One region of the Paenibacillus sp. FSL H7-0442 genome, then DNA from elsewhere that is predicted to be linked to it. Evidence: riboswitches for the same ligand, from Rfam matches in the RefSeq annotation. Region 1 holds a riboswitch; the other holds the start of a gene.

What was found. A riboswitch is a leader RNA that binds a small molecule or an ion and turns the genes downstream of it on or off. The one in region 1 is predicted to bind cobalamin.
Region 2: it holds a riboswitch for cobalamin, as region 1 does, so the genes downstream of both, MHH57_RS06825 (cobalamin-binding protein) here and cobJ (precorrin-3B C(17)-methyltransferase) in region 1, are expected to answer to the same signal.

Annotation. Positions count from the first base shown of each region.
Region 1 is NZ_CP151963.1:5,339,530-5,347,768, forward strand. Features, by position in the region: gene MHH57_RS23575 (sirohydrochlorin chelatase) at 1-139, opposite strand, end outside; gene cobJ (precorrin-3B C(17)-methyltransferase) at 232-2,028, opposite strand; cobalamin riboswitch at 2,339-2,526, opposite strand; gene MHH57_RS23585 (TIGR00730 family Rossman fold protein) at 2,583-3,137, opposite strand; gene MHH57_RS23590 (uroporphyrinogen-III synthase) at 3,339-4,190, opposite strand; gene MHH57_RS23595 (endospore germination permease) at 4,292-5,446, opposite strand; gene MHH57_RS23600 (hypothetical protein) at 5,489-5,713, opposite strand; gene MHH57_RS23605 (Ger(x)C family spore germination protein) at 5,706-6,923, opposite strand; gene MHH57_RS23610 (spore germination protein) at 6,923-8,239, opposite strand, start outside.
Region 2 is NZ_CP151963.1:1,501,732-1,509,970, forward strand. Features, by position in the region: gene cbiB (adenosylcobinamide-phosphate synthase CbiB) at 1-650, shown strand, start outside; gene MHH57_RS06820 (histidine phosphatase family protein) at 700-1,452, shown strand; cobalamin riboswitch at 1,575-1,767, shown strand; gene MHH57_RS06825 (cobalamin-binding protein) at 1,974-2,981, shown strand; gene MHH57_RS06830 (iron ABC transporter permease) at 2,978-4,024, shown strand; gene MHH57_RS06835 (ABC transporter ATP-binding protein) at 4,021-4,854, shown strand; gene cobT (nicotinate-nucleotide--dimethylbenzimidazole phosphoribosyltransferase) at 4,898-5,968, shown strand; gene cobU (bifunctional adenosylcobinamide kinase/adenosylcobinamide-phosphate guanylyltransferase) at 5,965-6,531, shown strand; gene cobS (adenosylcobinamide-GDP ribazoletransferase) at 6,528-7,397, shown strand; gene MHH57_RS06855 (cobyric acid synthase) at 7,436-8,239, shown strand, end outside.

The DNA.
Region 1 (8,239 bases):
TGGGACGTGCCAGCTCCAAGAAACAGGTTTCCACGCACATATCCGGTACCCGATCTGCCACTGCCTGTGCAAATTCCAGCAGTTCCTGGTTCCCCTCCGGGTCCCGACTTCCATGTCCAACCAACAATATTGCATCCACTGCTGTTGTTTCCTCCTCTTGAATAGGGATAGCCTGCATGACGCCCTATTTTATATATATGCTTGTATCCCGTTCATCAGGCCTTCAGTCCATTAATCACCACAAACCGCATTCACTTCTACCGTTACTGGTGCATCTTCATGCCGGAACCCCGCAACGACACCTACACGCTTAAAAAATTTATGAAAACGCTCATTCGGATGCCCTTTTTCCTTATATTCAGCGATGACGTTCTCCACGATGTCCGTAATTTGATCACCCGGAATTCCTTCCGCTACAGGCTGAGCGGCATGAGCATTGCGGCCGAATTTTTTGCCACCGAGGAAGAGATCGTACCCACCCTTGCGATAGACGATTCCGATATCCTCTAGTACGGCTCCATAGCAGGCCATACCGCATCCGTTCAAAGCAATGCTCGTTTCCTTGGGTGCCTGTAATCCACCAAGTACAACCTGTAAATGCTCAGCCACAGGCACAGCGTCATCCTTCTCCATATTGCAGAAGTCGCACGCCTTTACCTTAAACACATCGCCAACCGGCATGACAATGAATCGTTCATCCCGCAGCCGCCCGACCAGTTCCTCGGGGTCTGCACACGGCACGCGCAGCACGATCTGATGATCCGGCGTGTATTCCAGCTCGCCATCATCACCCGCTACCTCGGCGAGCAGCGCCATCTGGCGAGCGGTGAATTTCTTGTTTCCCACACCCGGGGAAACACCCACCTCAAACAGCGCAGGCTTGCCAAAGCCGCCTGTCGCCATCCCGGCCGCGGCCCCTGCTCCGGCCACCGCCGACGTTCCGGCGGTGCTCTTGGCGGCAGGCGCTTGCCCGCTCCAGCGAGCGTTGGCTTCGCCAGGCAGCTTACCGCCGATAGCGAGGCGGCTTAGCGCCTCTGCCGCCAGCGATGCCGGGGCTGCGCCGGTTTGCACAGCAGTCGTTGCCTGCACGACAGCCATCACTTGCGGGCGTGCCTGCGTGGCAACCGCAGCGCCGCTCGCGGAGGGTCCAGCGGGCGTAGTCGGGGCTGCTCCTGCCTGCGGTGTACCCTCTTGCGCTCCCAGCGACCACGGCTCCGCTTCCGTGCGGAGACGCTGATGCGGCTTGAGCGCCTGCTCGGTCGCATCCAACGTGTATTTGCGCTGATATCCGCGCGGAGTCACGATCAAACCGTCATACACCGTCGTCGAGGAATTGCCGATGATTACAGTCGTCAGCATCCCGATGTCATGGTTCAGCATATCTTCCAGCGTCGTTACAATAACTTGCTGACGTTCACGATAAGCGCTCTTCACTAGCCCAACCGGAGTCTGCGGATCACGGTAACGCAGCAAAATGGACTGCGTCTCCACAATCTGGCGGGTACGCCGACCACTGCGCGGGTTGTATAATGCAATCACAAAATCAGCCGAAGCCGCAGCTTCTACACGCTTTACGATCGTTTCCCACGGGGTCAGATGATCACTCAGACTAATCGTGCACGCATCATGCATCACTGGCGCCCCCAACAGTGAAGCACAGGACTGTATAGCCGAGATCCCCGGTACGACTTCTACCTCAACCCCGCCCTCGCGTCGCCAGCCTTTTTGCATCAGCACTTCGTACACCAGCCCTGCCATACCATAGACTCCCGCATCTCCACTGGAAATGACAGCTACCTTCTTGCCCATCTCTGCTTGGCGAACCGCCTCCTGCGCACGGCTCACTTCCTCTGTCATCCCTGTGCGTACAATCTCCTGTCCGTTCAACAGCGGACGGATCAAATCAACGTAGGTATTGTAGCCGATAATGACCTCACTTTCGTCCAGCGCATCCAGCGCCCGTTTTGTGATATGTTCCATATCTCCTGGTCCAAATCCAATCACCAACAATTTTCCTAATGGGCTCATCGTACTCCTCCTATTCATCCTTTTCAGGGCAGCTATCCTATCTATTTCAATGATTTATGCACATCGTGTAACTTAAAAAAACCCCATCCTGCCCGGATGGGGTTTCTATGTACGTATCTCTCATCAGACGAACAAACAGCGTAAGAAGACACGATTTGTCTTCCTCCAGCCTGCCGTTGTTTTCCATCTGTCTGTTTACGCTTCAAACGCTGCTGCACGTTCATATCCACGCAACCCTCTAGCCAACATGGAAAAAGCAACGTGTGCCTGATTTCCTGATTTCGTACACCCATCCTCTCCGCGAAGGTTAACGGTGCATACAGATCAAGGTAGGTCTCCTGGCTTGGCATCAACGGATTCTTTCGTCTTCCCCGTTTTTCACGAGTGACCAATTAAAAAAATCCTCTTCCTTACAGTGGCGGGACCGCTCGGGATTTGCACCCGATTCCCTGTTACCCTTTGCTCAACCGCAAAGGCACCTTGTCTGTCCGCTATTTGATTATGGGTCTTATCATAACCTTGCCTCAATCAGTTGTGCAAGCACGAAAAAAGCTTTATTTCAAGTTCTGTGCTTTATTTTTTAACATATGTAGCAATTCGTCCGGGTCTGCGGAGATGCTCAGTAGCGCTGGATGCTCACTCCCGGTAAACCCCTCTTGCACACTATGACGCACCATTTCTACTAACGGGTCAAAATATCCATTCACATTCAGCAGCCCAATGGGCTTGCGATGAATGCCGATTTGCGCCCAGCATAGTACCTCGAACAGCTCTTCAAAGGTTCCCAAACCACCCGGAAGGGCAATAAAAGCATCGGCCATCTCGCTCATTGCCGCTTTACGCTCATGCATGCTTGCTACCTCAATAAATTCGGTAACTCCCCGATGAATGATCTCTGCATCAAATAACAGGGTGGGCATAATGCCAGTGACCTGACCGTCACCCGACAGCATTCCATCTGCCACCTCTCCCATTAGCCCCCTGCTAGAGCCGCCATAGATCAGACGGATATGATGGCGAGCCATGGCTTCTCCCAGTTTGCCTGCTGCCTCAACATATACCGATAAATGTCCAGGTCTGGACCCGGCAAATACGCAAATAGAATTCATTAACGTCTCAGCTCCTGTCCTAAGTAGCATCGAAACTTATTCATTATATTAGATAAACATTTTCGCTATAACAAAAATCTTTGTCGATGCATGTCCAACAAAAAAAGATAAAGACCTCGTAGGCCCTTATCTTTATTTTACTCTGTATCCCGAAATATAAGTTCATTTTTTAGCATCTGCATTTATAATTTTGATCTCATTTCAATGACCATTCATGATCTTCAGACCACAGCCATGCACCGAATCGTTATGTTCAAAATATTTGCCCAGCTCCACCATCATCGCGCCCATGCGCTCTTCGGTTGGAAACACGACTCGATCAATCCCTTCTTCCACAATGGACTGTGCAGTCACCTTCCCTACGGATACAGCAATCACATCCTCACGAAAAGCTTCCAGTAAATCCTCAATTCGATTTTGCTCTCTGGCATATTGGGCCAAAAATCGAATTTGCGGACCACTCGTGAATGTAACGGCATCAACATTACGATGGATAACATCCTCCAGTAACGCCTGCAATTTTGCTTCCTCGGGTGGGATATGCTTATAAGGAAGTACCTGGCGGGTCACTGCCCCCTGCTCGTCCAGCCATTTTACCAACCGTGGGGCTGGATCGCCATGCAGCTGCAACAGCACTTCCTTCCCCTTCAGATCGTATGGGGCGAAAGCTCCTGTCAATCCGATCAAACTTCCGTCCTCGTCTCGTACTGCTGGCGTAAAGCCACGCTTTTTGAGTCCATTGACCGTCTTGTAGCCCCGCGCTGCAATGTTGGAAGATTGCAGCAACTCTATAATCTGCTCAGCCACACCCATATCCTCTGCCATATCGAACAGGGCATCCAGCCCCATGCCTGTCGTGAAGATGTACCAGTCCGGAGGGTTCTTTACCCACGATACAACAGCGTTGCGCAGCTCGATATCATCTAGAAAAACAGTGCCCTGGGCCGGACGATGTACTGGCTCCCCTCCCATCTTCACAACTAGCAGCGCCATTTCGTCTGCTTTACGGGGACCAGCAAGAGCGACTCTCTTACCTGCCATGCGTTGTGCCATTCTGTTTCCTCCCTAGTAGAAGTCGTATTTCTTTCTACCAAGTATACAATCAGAGGGGTAAAAGACAAATAAGAATTACTTTTTCGATGAATACAGGAATCTTATAAGTGGGTGTGTCCTGTTCTGTCTCCCTGCCGGCTTTCTAGCTGACTACTGCTATCCCGCTCTCCGTTAGATGCCTTATCATCTCCGCCTTTCCCTTTAGATTTGGGTCGGAGCAACATCCATAGTACCAAGGGCATAAGTACAAAAAAAATGATCATCACCGCGGTCCACTCCCGGCTGAAATCAAAAACTTGCACGATGTTGGAGAACAGCATAAACGAACAGACATAACCTAACAAACCTACGGGCCAAACCATCAGACTCCCCCAGGCATGGGAGAACATACGCTTTACCGCCAAACTGGTAACGTACAGATCAATTCCGATCTTCGTAAGAAAGGTGGGTACGGTCAGTGCTGCCACGAACAAGTCGAACCGATCCAGAAAGTCCGTTAGCTGCAATTGACGCACCAGTTCATACGATGGATAGAACAGCCGTGACAAGATAGGAACACCAATAACCAACTCCGACTGCAACACCAGCATGATCAGAAAAGCGGTTCCGAGCAAATGCCCATACCACGCACTACGTCCATTATAACTCTTTCCAGAAATCACAAAGGGAACCATCAGGATATCGGCCATATATCCCAGCATGCGCCAGCTGCCCTTGATCACTCCCTCTACTTCTGGATGTAAGTAGGGTCTCAGCATCGAAAAATCCATATTACGCCCAAAAAAAAGTGGCATGGTCAACAGCGTCAAAATCAACATCGGCAAAAAAATCTCGGCCATATTCACGATGGTGCTTATTCCGCCTTTGGCCATAAATACCAGAGTTAACAGCACAATAAGAGAAGTGACCACAATCGGAGTCAGCGGCAAAAGCACAACCTCCACTAAATCTGTGATAATTCTCAAATCCCGTGCAAAAATGATCAGGAATAAAATAAGGTAGACTGCAAGCAGCATACGTCCCAGCACAGGATGAGAGCTCACCATCGCCTGCATTAGATCCTGGTCAGGAAAACGACGCTTGAGTTTCAACATCGCCCAGATCGGCAAGCATAGCACGATAGCCGCAATTATACAGGTCCAGTAGGCATGCTGATTCGCGTGATCCGCTGCCTGCGCCGGAGCATGTATAAGGGTAATACCGACCTCCATCAATACACCCAGCAGTACGATTTGTCTGGTTGTGAACTGTTTCATACAGGTCATCCTCCTTTTATCCGCAGGCATCCAATACACGATTTACAACGTAGGGGGGAGCCACATGTCAATAAAACGGGTCAGCCATGTAGCCACATAAACGGTGCTCTTCGTTGATGTTCCGTAAATCCAGATACCAATGCTAATAACATACAATACTCGAGAGACCCAACGATTGATGGCTGGTGCATTGTTAATATTTTTACGGTCAATCAGATACATGAAGAGCATAGCCAGCACCAAAGGTAACAGAAATACTTTATTCATTCTGGATTTGCTCCTTTTTGACCCCGAATGGTTTGGTGACCGCACCAATATTCTCAATATGCACGACCGGATTTATGGTGATCTCCACCTTGGGATATAGTTGCTCCCATTGAGGTTTAATCCGTTTCCATTCATCCGGGTGACTCGTAATAATAGCCCGGCCCAAACCAAGTACGTCTGAACGATACTTTTGCTGAATCACGTGGACAGCCTCTCCCAGCTCCCTCTTGATTTCCTCGGCTGTCTGCTGCTCCAGCCACTTCAAATTTTCCTCGTTGGAAATATCGAAATTCGTCTCATTTTCCTTCACATTCCCATTGCAGTTCATATGAACGGTCATTCGAATCTCATTCCCCTGAATAAAGGGCTTGATATGGACTCTATTTTCGATGAGATGCACAGATATGTAACCTTTACCCTTGGGAGGGGGGATAAATATCTCTGTCTCCTTGGCTTGCTCCATACCCAACAGCAGAAACCGACTGAGATGGTTATCAATAATCCCTGTTAACCTGTCTTGTCGAAAGACTGCCAATCCATCGATCTGAATATTCGTCTTCTTGTCTTTAAGACTAGCGGGCCCATTCTTCACCAGAGACATTACTGGCACCACCGGGTCAATGCCTTCCAGCAGGACGGAATTCATCAGCAGTTTAACGGAACGAGGTTTTTTCATATAGGAAAAGTTAAGCTCACGCACCATTTCCGCTGGATATTGCTCAATCGGAGCATCTGCCTGAAGCACTTCCATCGCTGACCCCTTCGTGATAACAACCAGGGAAGACAGACGGTTCTGCGGAATACGTGCAATGACATCCATCATTTTGCTAATCCCTTCCCGTGCCAGCGTCTCGCCGAACAGCAGTACCCGCCGATGGGAGTAATTAAGTGTTCGCGAAACCCCGCGCTGTTCCTCGGTACTTGCTCCTCGAAAGCTTGGACCTGTTTTGGACTCCAGATAGTAGGACTTCGTACCGCTTGTACCTCCCCCTCCTCCTGTGCTGCCCGAAGATCCTAGTTGTCCAGGCAAAGCAATTTGCATCGTTACCCGGTATTGATCGCCTTCCTTGTCTAGCCCGGTACCCATCACAAAGGCCACATCGTTCACTTCACGGCGATCCCAGCATCCTCCCAAAAGAACAGAACAAAGCAGCAGACAACAGAGCACAGCCGCTTTACGTATTTTTTGTGTATTCGATTTGGGCTTCATCACCATCCCTCCTCGGTGGTAGGCGTTCCATTCATCTTTTCCTTCGCTCGTTTGTTGTTGTCTTTACCAATCCAGGAAGGACGTTTAGTCATTTTCCACCAAGGTGCACGGACGACGATATCCTTTTGATCCGTATGGTTGTACGGGCTATATCCGCTCATGTAAGGGACACCAAACGATGTTAGCTTGGTTAGATGCGTAGCAATCAGCGTTGTCGCAATAATGATCCCAAACAATCCGAATAAACCCGCCATCAGCATGATTGGAAATCGTAGCAGGCGAACTGTGATGGCAAAGTTAAAGCGTGGAATGGTAAACGAAGCAATACCTGTGAGCGACACAACAATGACTATGGGTGCCGATACAATCCCTGCCTGTACTGCGGCCTGCCCAATTACGAGCGCACCAAGAATACTAACGGCCTGACCGACCGTTTTGGGGAGACGAATCCCTGCTTCACGTAATGCCTCAAAAGAAATTTCCATCATTAACGCTTCCACCAGTGCTGGAAAAGGGATAGATTCACGAGCCGCTGCAATACTTAATATGAGTGTCGTCGGCAGCATATCATGGTGATAGGTCGTAACCGCTACATATATTGCTGGCAGAAAGAGAGCCATGATGAGAAAAAGAAAACGAATCCAGCGCACCATATTACTGATGAAAAAACGTTCGTAATAGTCCTCGCTTGCTTGCATCATCTGCCACATCGTGACCGGCCCAATCAGGGCAAAAGGCGTTCCGTCCACAAAAATGGCAAAACGTCCTTCCAGTAATTGGGCAGTGACGGTATCCGGGCGTTCAGTATATTCCATTTGCGGAAACGGAGAAAAGGGATGGTCCTCAATCAGTTCCTCAATATATCCAGTCTCCAGAACACCATCAATATTAATATCGCTGAGCCTTTTTTTTACATCCTCCACCAGTTTGGGATCTATGATCCCTTCAATATAGGTAAGGACGACGCTCGTTTGAGTTTCTGTTCCGATGGTCATGCTGTACATCTTGAGCTTGGAGGTCTTCAACTTGAAACGCAACAGTGCCGTATTGACGCGAAGGGTCTCAGTGAAGCCCTCACGCGGCCCACGAATAACCGCTTCCGTCTGGGGTTCCTCTACGCCACGGCGGACACCACCCTTGGCGCTAAAAATATAAGCACGAGGCGTACCATCTACAAACAAAGCGGCATTGCCGTCCAGTATCGCTGCTGATACCATCTTCCATTCGTCCATCGTTTTAGTCTGGGACATGGAGATACGAGTTTCATCCAACGGCTCCAATTTGCCGTTCACTTCAGGGTCCTTGAGCATCATGCC
Region 2 (8,239 bases), 1.9 Mb from region 1:
CAGTCTACCGAGCGTTGCAGGCGGATGACCTGGCTGCGGCACGGCGGGAGCTGGGCATGATAGTCGGGCGGGATACGCAGCAACTTGATGAGCCTGAGATTGTACGCGGTACGGTTGAAACGGTCGCTGAAAATATCGTGGACGCGATTATTTCCCCGCTTTTTTATGCCTTGATCGGGGGAGCACCCTTGGCGCTGGCTTATCGTGCTGTGAATACGCTCGATTCCATGGTTGGCTACAAAAATGAAAAGTATCTGCATTTAGGCTGGGCTTCAGCACGTCTAGATGATGTGGCTAACTACATTCCAGCACGCCTGACAGCGGCAATGCTTGTGATAGCGGCGTGGATGTACAAACGAGATGCTGCAAGAAGCTGGCGCACAGTCAAGCGAGACGCTCGTCTGCACCCAAGTCCGAACAGTGGCTTCCCGGAATCGGCTGTTGCTGGTGCATTGGGGATTCGTCTTGGAGGATATAATGTGTATCATGGCGTGCGCTCCTTTCGTGCATACATGGGGGATTGGATACGACCGCTAGAGTCGAAAGATATACGGCATACGATCCAGCTGATGTTCGCCGTGTCCAGTATGTTTGTAGGATTGTGTTTGTTAGGAGCCGCAGGTTGTTTTGCCTTGGGATGGGTGCGGTGAGGGTGAGGAGTGACACACTGAATAATGATCGAGCAGGAAGTGACATTTCTTGAAACAAGATATAGCAGCAAAAAGGACAGTAGAATACGCACAAAGACCGAACTCACAGGAGGATAAGGTGCCGTATGATGCTAAAGAAGATCTGCATTGGGATATGGAGCTCGTGTTAGTTCGTCACGGCACAACCTTATGGAACAAGGAACGTCGATATCTGGGACACTCCGACTTAGGTTTGCTACCGGGGGCAGAGCAGGAATTAAAGCCTTTGCAGGAAAAATTGCAAGGTCAGTCCTTTGCTCGAATCTATTGCAGCGACTTAATGCGATGTCGCCAGACCTTGCAGATCATTGTGCCGGAATCAGAGTTGACGTCTGGGCGTTCCCTATCTACTATGCCTCCTATGATGGAACCATGTCTGCGAGAGCTTCATTTTGGCGAGTGGGATGGAAAAACGTATGACATGCTCAAGGATGTGTCGTTGTATCGGGCTTGGATTGATGAGCCGCAACGGATCACCCCACCTGGTGGAGAGTCTTGGACAGATTTTGTAAATCGTCTGCGCAAATTTCTTGACTCTCTGTATGAATGGCGTGTTGCTATGGAAGTTCAACCCATGGATTTGACTGCTACGTCGCCCTCTGTTTTGGTCGTTACGCATGGTGGCGTAATTCGTCAGCTAGCTTGCATGCTGATACCGGGCCATGATTTTTGGAGTCTGAATCCGAAGCCGGGAGAAGCATTAAGGATTCAATTGAGGCTGGCAGGACCGCACAATTACATAGCGGAAATGCTTCCTCATTAGGTTAGACACCAGCGGATAAAGAGGCTGTTTGGGTTGTAAGCCGCCTCATTTTAACCTATAATCATCAAGTAAAAGAACGGCTTGACTACCACTACATCAAATATCCAGCAGACGAGGTCGGCGCAGCGTGATGAAACTATGGTTTCCCTCCCTGCGCTGTTAAAAGGGAAGTCGGTGTGAATCCGGCGCGGTCCCGCCACTGTAAATGGAAACATGCCCGTTAGTCCTCTTTATATGTTACTAAGCATATGAAAGAATTTCAGGACATGTATTTTACCATAAGTCAGGATACCTGCCCGTCCGCCTGTCACCATAATCCTTCGAGGAAAGGATGACGTGTTCGCAGTGACTGTCCATGCGGAAAGAAGCTGCCGCCTGCGCACGATCTGCGCTAACGTGACCCCTGTGTCCTGATATGAGGATGCGGGGGTTTTTGATAGGAAAAGAAGGCTAGATTTAGAAGATATCTGATGATGTTCAAGTAACGCTCTTAACGATTTATTTATGAAGGGGTGCAAATCATGGCAGGAAAAAAAATAAAGGTGTGGACAACAGGTCTATTGGCTCTGATTTTGGCAGTTGTGCTGAGTGCATGTGGCGCTAATGGAAAAAATGCAGAAAATAAAGAGGGTCAGGCTTCTTCACAGCAGCCGGGACAGGCAGTAAACGCACAAGAGCCTCCGGGCAAAACGGTTTACCCGCTCACAGTTAAAGATGCAACAGGACAGGAATTTACATTCAAAAAAGCGCCGGATAAAATCGTTTCCGTCTCCCCGGCAGAAACCGAGGCGTTGTTCGCCATTGGGCTGGATAAGGAAATTGTCGGCGTCTCCGACTACTCTGATTACCCGGAAGCAGCTACGAAAAAGCCTAAAGTGGGCGGTATTATGAAACCGAACGAAGAGGCGATCATTGCTGCGAACCCGGAAGTCGTTTTTGCAGGGATATCACTTAGTGAACAGGCTACGACCAAGCTGCGCGACATGGGAATTATGATTTTTAAAACGGAACCGAAGACAGTGGAAGATGTCATGGCTAACATCGAATTGTATGGGAAAATCACCGATCATCAGAGAGAAGCAAGAGCGGTGACTGACAAGATGAGAGCAGATGTAGCAGAAGTAAAAGAAGGAATTAAAAATATCGGTAAAGGGCAGAAGCTGCGGGTATACGTCGAGTTTTCACCAGGCTGGACAGTGGGTAAAGGCGAGTTTATGGACGAGCTGATTACGTTGGCGGGCGGCGAAAATGTAGGTGCCACGCAGAAGGGGTGGTACCAAATCAGTGAGGAAAATATTATTGCTGCGAACCCTGACGTGATTTTGTACAGCAAAAGTGTCAAGGACGACAAAACGGGCCAGACGCTCGGTGATATCATTAAAGCTCGCAGTGGATGGGATCAAATATCGGCTGTTCGCCACAACCGGGTGTTTGCCGTGGATGATAATTTGATCAGTCGTCCGGGTCCACGCGTAACGGAAGGTCTCAAGGAAGTGGCCAAGGGCGTGTATCCTGAAATTTTCAAATGAACCGTAAACTGATCGGCTTTGGAGGGACAGGTCTTGTCCTGCTGTTGCTGACGCTGCTGCTCTGTCTTGGCATCGGCTCGGCCAAGCTTCCGGTCAGCCAAATCACGGGCATTCTGGTTAACCACCTACCGTGGTTAGGCGATACGTTTACACCGGATTGGAATACATCCTCAGAGCAGATTATTTTGAAGGTCAGATTGCCACGAGTGTTACTGGGAATGTTGGTAGGAGCAGCGCTGGCGCTGGCGGGAGCCGGATTTCAGGGTGTGCTGCGTAATCCTTTGGCTGATCCGTATACACTGGGGGTATCCTCGGGGGCTTCGGTAGGAGCGGCAGTACTGATTTATTGGGGCCTTCAATTTTCATTTGTTGGCATATGGACGCTGCCGCTAGTGGCATTTACGACCGGAATGCTTACGCTGTGGATGGTGCTGACGTTGGCACGGGAAGGTGGGAAAATTCCGACACAAAGTCTCATTTTGTCGGGTGTGGTGATGCAATCCTTTCTGGGAGCGGTTGTTTCCTTTCTGACAGCCATGTCGAAGGAGACGGTCAATGAAATATTGTACTGGACGATGGGAAGTCTTAGTCTGCGCGGTTGGTCATATACAGGAATCCTTTTACCTTATGTGGTCATAGGGCTGGTATTTCTATGGAACCGGGCACGTGTGCTGAATATTTTGGCTTTGGGTGAACGTCAGGCGGCGCACATGGGAGTTCATGTAGATGCGACGAAGCTATCTGTTCTGATTATTTCCACGCTGCTGACAGCAGCCGCTGTCTCGGTGTGTGGCGTGATTGGCTTTGTTGGACTCGTTGTACCGCATATCATTCGTCTGGTGACAGGTCCTGATTACCGTATGATTGTTCCATTATCTGCGCTCGGCGGAGCTGTTTTTATGGCTTGGGCAGATACGGCGGCTCGCACATTGTTAGCCCCCACAGAAATTCCTCTGGGCGTGATGACGGCCTTTGTTGGGGCACCGTTCTTCGCATATCTCCTGTACCGAAACAAGAAGCTGCGCAGGGGGGGACTGCTGTGACAGAACAAAGTGAATCACAGAAGGTGCGTGATCGGGCATTAGAGGTAGTGGGTCTGACACGTGCCTATGGAGAGTTCCATGCTTTAAAAAATATAAGCTGGAGCGTCGACGAAGGAACTTGGTGGGGGATTATTGGTCCGAACGGCAGTGGAAAATCGACCTTGTTGCATTTGCTTTCCGGTGTAGATCAGCCAACTTCGGGAAACGTTCATATCTATGGCAAAAAGGTCGGTAGCTACAGCAGGAAAGAGCTTTCCCGACTCATAGCCGTACTCCAACAGGAAGGGCTTCCTCCCGTGGGATACACCGTCAGGGAAGTCGTAGAAATGGGACGTTTTCCCCATCAGGACTGGCTAGGCAGGGAAAAGGGTGTTGATGTGGAGGCGATCGCGGATCGCGTGCTGGAGCGATTGGGTCTTACCACGCTGGCGGACAGAGCATTAGACCGTTTGAGTGGGGGACAGCGACAGCGTGTAGCTTTGGCAAAAGTAATGGTGCAGGAGCCACGAATATTGCTGCTGGACGAGCCTACGACCTATCTGGACTTGCGCTATCAGCTTGAATTTATGGAACTGCTGGCAGATTGGCGCCAAGAAACGGGTGTGACGATCATTGCGGTCTTGCATGATCTTAACTTGACAGCCCAATTTTGCGAAGATTTGCTTGTACTCAAGGATGGAATGGTTGAAGGATTGGGAGCTTCATCGAAGTTATTAACTGAGGATCGGATTCGACGAGTATACGGTGTTGAGCCTGTGATGCTTCCGCATCCTGATAGCGGTGTGCCGCAGCTCTTGCTGCGCAGGAGCGCTTCGGATACAGCAGATTAAATAAACGATGAAACACACTTAAAAAGAGCAGGGAGTGGAAGGTATGAACGACAAGCTGCGTCAGCTGATCGATAGCATTGCCCAGCCGGATGGGGTGGCGGCCTCGGCAGCTTCAGCCCATTTGGACCAATTAACAAAGCCACCGGGAAGTCTTGGAAAGTTGGAAAGTGTGGTCATTCAGCTAGCAGGAATTACAGGAGTGGATAAGCCTGAATTCGATCGTAAAACGGTTATGGTCATGGCTGCGGATCACGGGGTGTGTGAAGAGGGAGTCAGTGCCTTTCCGGCTGAGGTTACACAGCAAATGCTGTATAACATGCTGTCAGGTGGCGCAGCAATTAATGTGCTGGCACGCCATGCGGGCGCAGATGTCAAGGTGGTAGATGTTGGCGTGAATGCGGATGTCGCTCACGCGAATCTGGTGGACCGAAAGGTACGCATGGGTACTTCGAATATAGCTAAAGGGCCAGCGATGCTGCGTACGGAAGCGGAACAGGCGATTTTGGCCGGAGCTGGAGCTGTAATAGAAGCGGTCAAAGGTGGCACACGGCTATTCGTTACTGGAGAGCTGGGCATCGGGAATACCACAGCCAGCGCTGCGGTCGTATGTGCTCTTACCGGGCTAGAGCCGGAAGTTATCGTAGGCCGGGGAACGGGTGTAAATATGGCTGGGCTTACCCGCAAAATAGCGGTTGTCTGCCGCGCATTGGACGTGAACCAGCCAGATGCAAATGATGCGCTCGACGTGCTCACTAAGGTCGGCGGTCTGGAGATTGCCGCCTTGGCAGGAGTTATCCTCGGCGCAGCCGCACATCGCTGTCCAGTCGTGTTGGACGGCTTTATTTCCGGCGCAGCTGCCCTCGCAGCGCGTGCACTTGCGCCTGCAAGCGCTGCGTACATGCTCGCTTCGCACGCCTCGGACGAGCGCGGGCACGCGGCGGTGCTCCGCGAGCTCAAGCTGGAGCCCATGCTTCATTTGGACATGCGGCTCGGGGAGGGCACAGGTGGTGCGCTTAGCTTGCACCTGATTGATGCGGCGTGCCGCATTATGCGCGAAATGGCGACCTTTGCCGATGCAGGCGTATCGGACGGTCAGGGAGCCGCGCAGCGATGAAAGCGCTCGTGACCGGCGGGGCACGCAGCGGGAAAAGCGGCTTTGCCGAGCGATTATGCATGTCGCGCGCGCCTGGCGCATGCTACATTGCAACGGCGCAGGCCTACGACATGGAGATGAAGGAGCGCATCGCCCTTCATCGGGTCCAGCGCGAGTCTGCCGGGTACGACTGGCAGACGCTGGAGGAAGCGCAGGCGCTGCCGGAGCTGCTGCGACGGCTTGGCGGCGATCAAGCGTCGCAGCCATCACCCGCGCCTATGGTGTTAGTCGACTGCCTGACCCTGTGGCTGTCGAACGTGCTGCTGGCCGCAGGCGAGGACGGCGAAGCTGCGTCCAAAGTTGCCATTAATGAACTGACGGCAGCTGTGGAGCAGTATCCGGGGCAGCTTGTCATCGTGACCAACGAGGTTGGTGACGGCATTGTGCCCGAATATCCGCTTGGTCGGCTGTATCGGGATTTGAGTGGGGTTATGAATCAGCGGATTGCCCGTCTTTGTGATGAAGTATTTTTGGTGACGGCGGGTATTCCCGTAGAACTCAAACGGCTGGAATATAAGCTATGAGCCGCGAACGTCAGGCTGTTGCTGCTGCTTTTCAATTTTTAACGCGTCTTCCGGTGAAGGCGGAATTGGATTTTTCCCCGGATTTGCTTAAACGCAGTGCAAGTTATTATCCGCTGGTGGGAGTGGTCATTGGCATCATCGTCTGGGGCTTTGCGGCGCTTGCTTCTATGGTGCTGCCGCCGTTGCCGTGTACGATTCTTACTCTTGTTGTCTGGGTTTGGTTGACGGGTGGATTGCATTTGGACGGGTGGATGGATGCAGCTGATGCCTTGTTCAGCTACCGATCCCGTGAACGGATGCTGGAGATTATGAAGGATAGCCGTGTAGGGGCAATGGGCGTTATTGCTTGCGTGTTGCTGCTCATGCTCAAGGCTTCTTTGCTATATACGGTGCTGGTTGAACGGAATGTGTCTGGCTTGCTGCTGCTTCCGATGGTTTGGAGCCGCTGGTTTATGGTACATGCGATGAAGCGCTGGCCTAAAGCCCGTAATGATGATGGACTGGCTGCGCGTTTTGCTGATATGAGTGGTGGCCGCGTAGGGTTGGCCGTATTCTGGGCTGTATTAGTGACCCTGAGTGCTGCCGTAGGACAATATCTTCTGGCAGGTTTGGCTACAGCAACAAGGGATACTGGGAATCTGTCGTTGGCAGGATCATGCTTACAAACCTTGCCTTCATATTCTGAAAGCCTTCCAATCTCGATAGGTTTTGTGTTGATTCCGCTCTTGGCTTACGGTGTTGGAACCTTCACGGCAAACCGTATTAACCGCCGCTTGGGTGGACTTACGGGAGATATATACGGAACTTTAAACGAATTGCTGGAGACTGTTTTATTGTTGTTTATTGTCATTTTGTACGGGTTGTGACCAGATTTGAAATGAATTCGTTAAAGGGGAAGAGGCAATTGTCAACTTTCGAACCGTCCTGCACGAGCCCGGCAGCCGTATTGATGCTTCAAGGAACAGCGTCGGATGTGGGCAAAAGCGTGGTGACGACTGCGCTTTGCCGTATTTTTACGCAGGACGGATATCGTCCAGCACCGTTTAAGTCGCAAAATATGGCGTTAAACTCTTATGTTACCGAAGACGGCAAGGAAATTGGACGCGCTCAGGGGGTGCAGGCTGAGGCCTGCGGTATTGAGGCCACGACCGACATGAATCCGATTCTGATTAAGCCGGTCAAAGATATGCACTCACAAATTGTTGTACACGGTGTACCTTATGCCTATATGAGCGCCTCCGATTACCGGAGGGATTTTTTGCCAAAAGCCAAGCAGACCGTTATGGATGCTCTGAATCGGTTGCGCGATACCTATGATATTGTCCTTATGGAAGGGGCAGGCAGCCCGGCAGAGATTAATTTGAAGGACCGCGATATCGTAAATATGAATCTGGCAGGTTGGGCGGATGCTCCAGTGTTGCTTATTTCAGATATCGACCGGGGCGGTGTTTTTGCCTCTCTCGTAGGAACCATCGAGTTGCTGGAACCCCATGAAGTACAGCGTATCCGCGGATTTATCATTAACAAATTCAGAGGCGATCTGTCTCTGCTGCAGCCGGGATTAGACTGGCTGGAGGAACGGACAGGCATTCCTGTACTCGGTGTATTGCCCTATCTACCAGACATTCGCATTGAAGCAGAGGATTCGGTAGTACTGGATAAGAAGCCCAAGCTATCTGCAAAGGATAAAGAACTGGATATTGCAGTG